Regions from separate parts of the Janthinobacterium sp. SUN211 genome, predicted to be linked through region 2. Evidence: predicted binding sites of a transcription regulator. Region 2 holds the regulator's gene; the other holds the start of a gene.

Region 1 (4,211 bases), on a different contig from region 2:
GGCAGCGGCAAGCTGACATTCCCTTTTCCCATGAAGCCCAGGTTCATCGGGAAGGCGTCGCTGGCGGCCAGCATGGCGTGCAAATGCCACGGCCCCGGCGTGCAGGTGGTGGCGGCCGTGCCCACGGCCGGTCCCGTGCCGCCGCCCAGCATGGTGGTCACGCCGCTCATCAGCGCTTCCTCGATCTGCTGCGGGCAGATGAAGTGGATGTGCGTGTCGACGCCGCCGGCCGTGACGATCATGCCTTCGCCGGCGATGATTTCCGTCGCGCCGCCGATGGGGAGGGTGACGCCGGGCTGGATGTCCGGGTTGCCCGCCTTGCCGATGCCGAAAATCAGGCCGTTTTTCAAGCCGATATCGGCTTTAACGATGCCCCAGTGGTCGAGGATGACGGCATTCGTGATGACGGTGTCCATTACCTCGGCCGCGCAGCGCTGCGACTGGCCCATGCCGTCGCGGATCACCTTGCCGCCGCCGAATTTCACTTCTTCGCCGTAGATCGCATAGTCATGCTCGATCTCGATGAACAGTTCCGTGTCGGCCAGGCGGATGCGGTCGCCCTTGGTGGGGCCGAACATTTCGGCATACGCGCTGCGGGGAATGCTGGCCATCTCAATCCTTTCCCGGTGGAGTGTCTTGCAGTTCACCCATCACTGCCCCATTGAAGCCGTAGACCTTGCGCTCGCCCGCCAGCGCCACCAGCTCCACCGTGCGCTGCTGGCCCGGTTCGAAGCGCACGGCCGTGCCGGCCGTGATATTGAGGCGCATGCCATAGGCGCGCCAGCGCTCGAAGGCCAGCGCCGGGTTGACTTCGAAAAAGTGGAAATGCGAGCCCACCTGGATCGGCCGGTCGCCCCGGTTGGCCACCACCACGGTAGCCGTGGCGCGGCCCGCATTGAGGCTGATTTCGCCTTCTTCCAATTTGTATTCGCCTGGGGTCATAATATTTTCCTTCGTCAAAGCGCTCTACGCTGGCCGGCGGATCGCCGGCACCACACAGGCACGGCGCGGATGGCGCCCTGCCATGCAATCAAAACTACGGTATCGGGTGGTGCACGGTCACCAGCTTGCTGCCGTCGGGGAAGGTCGCTTCCACCTGGATATCGGGGATCATCTCGGCGATGCCGTCCATGACGTCGGCGCGCGACAGAATTTTTGTGCCGTCCGACATCAGCTGCGCCACCGACTTGCCATCGCGCGCCCCTTCCATGATGGCGGCGCTGATCAGGGCCACCGCTTCCGGATAATTGAGCTTCAAGCCGCGCGCCAGGCGCCGTTCGGCCAGCAGCGCGGCCGTAAAAATGAGCAGCTTGTCTTTTTCGCGGGGAGTCAGGTCCATGGTTTTCCTTGCGCTTCTTTCCTGATTAAGTGTTCCAGATGCGGGGCACGACGGCGTCGCGTCCCAGCATGGCGGGACGCAGCAGCTGCCAGGCGGCCAGCATGATGCGGCGCGCCGCCTCGCTGTCGCCGCACAGCAGGCGCACCACCACCAGCGCTTTCATGTGTGTGGCGCCAAACGCGGCGCCGGCCGGCACGGCGATCTCGCGCACGGCCGCCAGCACGGCGGGAGAAACGGGCATGCCGACGGCGATCAGGGTGGCGCACACCGTGTGGCCCCCCAGTCCCAGCGGGCTGACCATCAGGGCGCCGCCGGCGGCCAGCACGCCCTGCTCCCACCACAGCAGCTTGCCGCCGCGGCGTATCTGCACCTGCTGGCTGATGCTGCCCGTGTTGAACATTTCGCCCGAGGCGCTGCGGCCCAGGCAAACGATGTCGCAGCCGATGTAGCGGGCGTCCGGCGCCAGTTCCACCTCGTGGCGCAGGCGCACGCAAGCCTGGTCAAAGAAGATGCTTTCCTGCGGCAGCCACTCGATGGCGGCGCCGCTGCCGGCGCGCAGCACGAGGTGCTGGCCCGAGACATGGCCGTTCGCGCGGTACCACTTGGCGGCGCCCGGCGACGTGAGCAAGGCGTGCGCGCCCTCGCCCACCGTGGCGTCGACGGCCAGCTGGTCGCCGCCCACCACGCCGCCGGGCGGATGGATGATGATGGCGTGGCAGACGGCATCGCCTTCCGGATACAGGGGCTTTTGCACGCGCAGGGGGCCGCTGTGCGTGCGCTCGACGAGGCGGCTGACGCCATCGTGCAGCGCAAAGCCCAGGCGCAAATGCGCCTGCCAGGCGCTGTGCGCGCTGGCGGCAGTAGGCGTTGCGAAATGTGGGCTATCTGGCATGCACTGCAATCGTGTAAATAACGATCTACAAAGCAGGATGCATGCCAGCGTCAAAGGGAAGAAACGTGAGAATCATGCACCGCATTGCGGCGCCCGCACCATATCAGTGCAATTACAATGCAGGCGCGGCGCGGGGTGTGCTTATGCCGACACGGCTGCCGACGCCACCGTCAGCACACGCCGTTCGCGCAGCAGCGCCGTGAAGGCTTCCGCGGCCAGGGGGCGGCTGAAATAATAGCCCTGCATTTCGTCGCAGCCGTGCTCCGTCAAAAAATCCACCTGTGCGCGCGTTTCCACGCCTTCGGCGATGACGCGCATGTCCAGGTTGTGCGCCAGCGAGATGACGGAACGGGCGATGGCCGCATCGCTGCTGCTGGTGGTCACGTCGTCGACAAACGATTTGTCGATCTTCAGCACGTCGATGGGGAAGCGTTTCAGGTAGCCCAGGCTGGAATAGCCGGTGCCGAAGTCGTCGAGCGAAATGCCCACGCCGATATCCTTCAGGCGCGTCAGGGCCGCCACCGCCTTGTCCGGATCGCCCATCACCGTGCTTTCCGTGATTTCGATGCCCAGGCAGGCGGGCGCGATGGCGTATTTGCGCAAGGCCGCCTCGACGAACGGCACCGTGCGGTCTTGCGCGAACTGCTTGCCGGACAGGTTGACGGCCACCTTGATGCTGCCCAGGCCCGCGTCGTGCCAGGTGCGGATTTGCGCGCAGACGCTTTCGAGCACCCATTCGCCGATGGCCGTGATCGAGCCATATTCCTCGGCCAGCGCGATGAAGAGGCCCGGCGGCACCTTGCCCAGCACCGGGTTATCCCAGCGCAGCAAGGCTTCCGCGCCCAGCAAGGCGCCCGTGCGCAAGCACATCTGCGGCTGGTAGTGCACTTCGAATTCATCGCGGCCGATGGCGCCGCGCAGCTGCTGCTGCATCGCCAGGCGGGCGCGGATGTCGCTGCCCATGCGCTCCGTGAAGAAGGCGTAATGGTCGCGCCCCATTTCCTTGGCGCGCACGAGGGCCGTGTCGGCGTGGCGCAGCACGTCGTCGAGGCTGTCGCCATCGGCCGGGCACATGGCGATGCCGATACTGGTCGTCAGCGCCAGGCGCTCGCCATCGACGCTGAGTTCCTCGCGCAAGCCGGCCAGGATGGTTTGCGCCAGCGCAAGCGTGCGCCCCAGCAGGGCATCGTCCTGCAGCAGGATCTGGAATTCGTCGCCGCCCTGGCGCACCACCGTGTCGCCTTCGCGCACGCAGCCGGACAGGAAACGCGCCACCACTTGCAGCGCCTTGTCGCCCACGGCCTGGCCGTGCGAATCGTTGATGTTCTTGAAGCGGTCCAGGTCCAGGCACATCAGCACCACCTGCTGGCCGTCGCGCAGGGCGTTCGCGCGCGCCTGTTCGAAGCGCTCGCGCAGCAGAACGCGGTTCGGCAAGCCCGTCAACGCGTCGTGGTAGGAGAGGAAATCGATCAGATGCTGCTCCGCCTTGCGCTCGCTGATGTCGAGGAAGACGCCGATGTAGTTGACGACGGCGCCGTCGGGGCCGTGCACGGTGGAGACGCTGAGCAGGCAGGGATAGGTGTCGCCGCTCCTGCGCCGCGTCTGCACCTCGCCCGACCAGCAGCCGCTGCTGCGCAAGCCCTGGCGCAGGGCCAGCAGCACCGCCTCGCCCGTGTATTCGGCGTGCAGGCGCAAAATGTCCGTGCCCACCACTTCCTGCGCCGCGTAGCCGGTGATGCGCGTAAAGGCGGGATTGGCCGTGACGATGACGCCGGCCGGATCGGTGATCAGGATGGCGTCCTGCGTCGCTTCGAAGACCTGGCCGGACAGGCGCAGCAATTCTTCATTGGCGCGGCGGATCTGCACTTCGCGCGCCAAGGTGCTGGCCACCTGCTCCAGTTCGGCCGTGCGTTCGGCCACGCGCCGTTCCAGGTTGGCGCGCTCCTGCGCCAGCTGCAGCTGCGCCCGCGCCAGGCGCAC
Region 2 (4,211 bases):
GCAATTCCAGGGTCACCGACATCATCAAGGGCGAACGCAGGCGCATGGCCGCCAGCGCCTTGGCGGCGAACGCGCTGTCGTCCTGCGCCAGCGAGGCCATGATGGCCGCCGCCGAACCCGCACTGAAATGGCGGTCCAGCGCTGCGCGCGCCGTGGCCAGGGGAGAAACGCCTGCCTCGGCCTGGAATGGTGCCGCCAGCGCCTTGATGGCCACAGGCAAAGCCTCGCCCGGCGTCGATTCAAACAGGTCCAGCAGCGCCCCCATCTGCGCTTCGGGCAGGTAGACATCGGCCAGGCCCGTATACAGGGCGTCGGCCGCGTTGATCGTCAAGCCCGTCAAACCCAGGTACAGGCCCAGCTGGCCGGCCAGGCGGGACAGGAAATAGCTGCCGCCCACGTCCGGGAACAGGCCGATATTGACTTCCGGCATGGCCATGCGCGTGCGGCCCGTCACGATGCGCAAGCGGTTGCCTGGCCCGGCTTGCGCCACACCCATGCCGCCGCCCATCACCACGCCATCCATCACGGCGATATACGGTTTCGGGTAGAAATGAATTAAATGATTTAAAGCATATTCTTCCGTAAAGAAATCTTCCAGCAGGGCGCTGCCGCCTTGCGGCGTGGCCAGACCCGCATCGTAAAAGAAACGGATGTCGCCACCGGCGCACAGGGCTTTGTCGCTGCTGGAGCGGATCACGACGGCGTCCACCTGCGGATCGTCGCGCCAGGCCAGCAGGGCCGCGCTCAGGGCGCGCACCATCTCCAGCGACAGGGAATTCAAGGCTTTCGGACGGTCGAGCACGATGTGCCCGGTGCGGTTGCGGATGGAAGTCTGGACGAAGTCGCTCATGGCAGGCAGGAAAGAAGTGGAAGTGCGAATATTCTAATGCCTGCGCGGGGAACATTGCGTTCCGCTGGGCGCAAAAAAGGGCGCAATGTGCGCCCTTAGTTGATCACAACTGCTGGAAGCGGGTGGCCTTAGACGGCGACGACGGCTTCTTCCTCGGAGTTGTCTGGCAGATGCTTGATCGCCTCTTTACCGTGCCCTTGCACTTTGGTTTTGTATTTCATCACTTGCCTATCGAGCTTGTCGATCAGGGTATCGATCGCGGCGTACAGGTCGTGCGCCAAGCTTTCCACATAGACAGTCTTGCCGCTCAAACGCAGGTTGACTTCAGCCTTTTGACGTTTTTCTTTCTCTTTGAGGTTATCCACGGTCAGAATCACGGCGATATCGATGACTTGATCGAAATGACGTTTCACGCGCTCCAGCTTCGTTTGTACGTATTCACGGATGGCTGGTGTCACTTCGAGATGATGTCCGCTGATGGTGAGATTCATACACACTCCTAAAGATGATCGGGTTCGTGCGGTCCATCCTATCCGGCCCGCAGAGGAACCGAAAAAAACTTACAAACACTTACGCAGGCTCACTGGCGGAATTTTTAATGCTTCCCGGTATTTGGCAACAGTACGTCGCGCAATCACCATGCCTTGTTCCCCCAGCATGTCCGCAATCTTACTGTCGGATAAAGGATTTTTAGGGTCTTCTGCTCCTGTCAGTTGCACGATCAATGCCCGTATCGCCGTCGATGACGCTTCGCCCCCCGCTTCGGTGGCGACGTGGCTACCAAAGAAATATTTCAACTCGAACATGCCGTGCGGGGTCAGCATGTACTTTTGAGTTGTTACCCGCGAGATAGTACTCTCGTGTAAACCCAGTGTATCAGCTATTTCACGGAGCACAAGGGGGCGCATGGCAACGGCCCCATGCGAGAAAAAGTTCTTTTGTCTTTCTACTATCGCCTGCGCCACACGCAGGATCGTGTCGAAGCGCTGGCGCATATTCTTGATCAGCCACTTGGCTTCCTGCAACTGTGCGCCCATGGCGCCCTCCCCCTTGCCTTGCTTGAGCAAGTTGGCGTACATGGCGTTGACGCGCAGGCGCGGCATGACGTCGTTGTTCAGGGTGACTTGCCAGCCATTGCGCGCGCGCTTGACGACGACGTCGGGCACCACGTAATCGGAGACGTCCGAGGCGAACACGGCGCCCGGATGCGGATTGCACTGGCGAATCACCGTCTGCGCTTCGCGCAAGTCTTCATCGTCGCAATCGAGGGCTTTTTTCAGCTTGTTGAAATCGCGCTGGGCAAACCAGGCCAGGTGCTTTTCCACGATCACGAGGGCCATACGCCGCGTCACCATGGCGATGTGCGGCAAGCGCTTGATTTGCAGGGCCAGGCATTCGGACGCATTGCGCGCGCCCACGCCCGGCGGATCGAAACTTTGCAGCAGCGACAAGGCCGTGCGCATCTCGTCGGCGTCGATTTCCAGCTCTTCCGGCAGGCGCGCCAGGATGTCGTCGAGCGACTCTTCCAGGTAGCCATTGTCGTCCAGCGCGTCGATGATCAGTTCGACCAGTGCGCGGTCGCGCAATTCGAGCACCGTCACGCGCATCTGCTCCATCAAGTGTTCGCGCAGGGTGCAGTGATGGGCCTCCAATTGCGGACGCGAATCTTCGTCGTCGGGCGCCTTGCCCCGGCTCGCCTCGCTCCAGTCGCTGTCGCCGCCATCCGCGGCGACCGGGCTGTCGCCCCCCTCGCCGTCAAACGCTTCCGCTTCGGCCGGCGCTGCGGGCGCCTCCTGGCCTGGCGGCTGGGGCGGCGCTTCGGCCGGCGCGGCCGTGGAACTCAAGGCCCCGTCGGACAGCAGGCGCAGCGAGCGGTCGAGCGGATCATCGAGGCGTTCGAGCAAAGGATTGTCCGTCAGCAATTGCTCTAATTCCTGGTGCAATTCCAGGGTAGACAATTGCAACAGGCGTATCGATTGCTGCAACTGCGGCGTCAGTGCCAGGTGCTGCGAAGTGCGCAGCTGCAATGATTGTTTCATTGGCTTACATGCGGAAGTGTTCGCCCAGATAGACCCGGCGTACCGACTCGTTCGCGATGATGTCGTCGGGGCGTCCCGACGCCAGCACCGAGCCCTGGTTGATGATGTAGGCACGGTCGCAAATACCCAGCGTCTCGCGCACATTATGATCGGTAATCAGCACGCCGATATTGCGCTCCTTCAAGAAACGCACGATGCGCTGGATCTCGATCACGGCGATCGGATCGACGCCGGCGAACGGCTCGTCGAGCAGCACGAAACGGGGATCGGTGGCCAGCGCGCGGGCGATTTCCACGCGGCGGCGTTCGCCACCGGACAGGGACAGCGCCTGGTTCTCGCGCAGCTTTTCAATCTGCAGGTCGGCCAGCAATTTATCCAGCCGTTCCTCGATCTCGGCCTTCGTCAGCGGACGGCCTTCGACGGTCTGGATTTCCAGCACGGCGCGGATATTGTCTTCCACCGTCAGCTTGCGGAAGACGGACGCTTCCTGCGGCAGGTAGGACAGGCCCATCTGTGCGCGGCGGTGGATCGGCAGGCTGGAGATATCCACGCCGCTGATATCGATGCTGCCGCCATCGGACGGCACCAGGCCGACGATCATGTAGAACGAGGTGGTCTTGCCGGCGCCGTTCGGGCCCAGCAAGCCCACCACTTCGCCGCATTCGACTTGCAGCGAGACATCATGCACGACTTGCCGCTTGCCATAGGTTTTTTGCAGCCCGCGAACGATCAGGGTGCTGCCGCAACGTGTATTTTCCATTATTTCTTTCCTGGCGCGGGCGTGGCCGGCGCTTTCTCCGCTGCCGGCGCCTTGGTCTTCGGCTGGATCACCATGCGCACGCTGCCGCCATCGGCGGTGCTGGTGCCGCTGTTGGAATTTTCCATCGCAAATTCTTCCTTGCGGCTGTCATACGAGATGAAGGCGCCGTTGGCCACATCGGTGACTTTCGCCCCTTCCAGGCGCGTCAGCTTGGCTCTGGAAAACAGTTTCACCACTTCCGTCTTGTTGTCGTATTCCACGCGCTCCGCTTCGCCTTCGACCCACAGGTCGCCCGCGCCATCGCGCTTCTGGCGGAAGGTCGCGAGCTTGCCGGGATCGGCCCAGAAGGTGATGAACTGGTAGCCTTGCGGGTCTTCCGTGATCAGGGCCCGGCCCGCCTTCATGGTCAGGGTACCCTTGACCAGCACGACGTCACCCGTCAGGGTGCGCACCTGCTTGATGTCATCGACGTGGCCGCTGCGTGCCGTGATGACGGCTTCCTTCTCGGAATCGGCCTTCTCGGCATGCGCCACGCCCATGATGGCCAGCGAAAATACGGTCA

Evidence for each region. Region 2 encodes sigma-54, which starts transcription at its own class of promoters, with help from an activator protein. Its sites were predicted from a motif close to TGGCANGNAANCTGCTTT; they were not measured.
Region 1: a site for sigma-54 is predicted at 2,261-2,278, ahead of O3301_RS22445 (urease accessory protein UreD). Genes of this name have one in related genera too.

What each region holds. Positions count from the first base shown of each region.
Region 1 is NZ_JAPWIC010000007.1:135,469-139,679, forward strand. It holds gene ureC (urease subunit alpha) at 1-611, opposite strand, end outside; gene O3301_RS22435 (urease subunit beta) at 613-942, opposite strand; gene O3301_RS22440 (urease subunit gamma) at 1,037-1,339, opposite strand; gene O3301_RS22445 (urease accessory protein UreD) at 1,365-2,231, opposite strand; gene O3301_RS22450 (EAL domain-containing protein) at 2,373-4,211, opposite strand, start outside.
Region 2 is NZ_JAPWIC010000003.1:588,765-592,975, reverse strand. It holds gene O3301_RS13930 (enoyl-CoA hydratase/isomerase family protein) at 1-850, opposite strand, end outside; gene hpf (ribosome hibernation-promoting factor, HPF/YfiA family) at 979-1,341, opposite strand; gene O3301_RS13920 (RNA polymerase factor sigma-54) at 1,411-2,889, opposite strand; gene lptB (LPS export ABC transporter ATP-binding protein) at 2,894-3,649, opposite strand; gene lptA (lipopolysaccharide transport periplasmic protein LptA) at 3,649-4,211, opposite strand, start outside.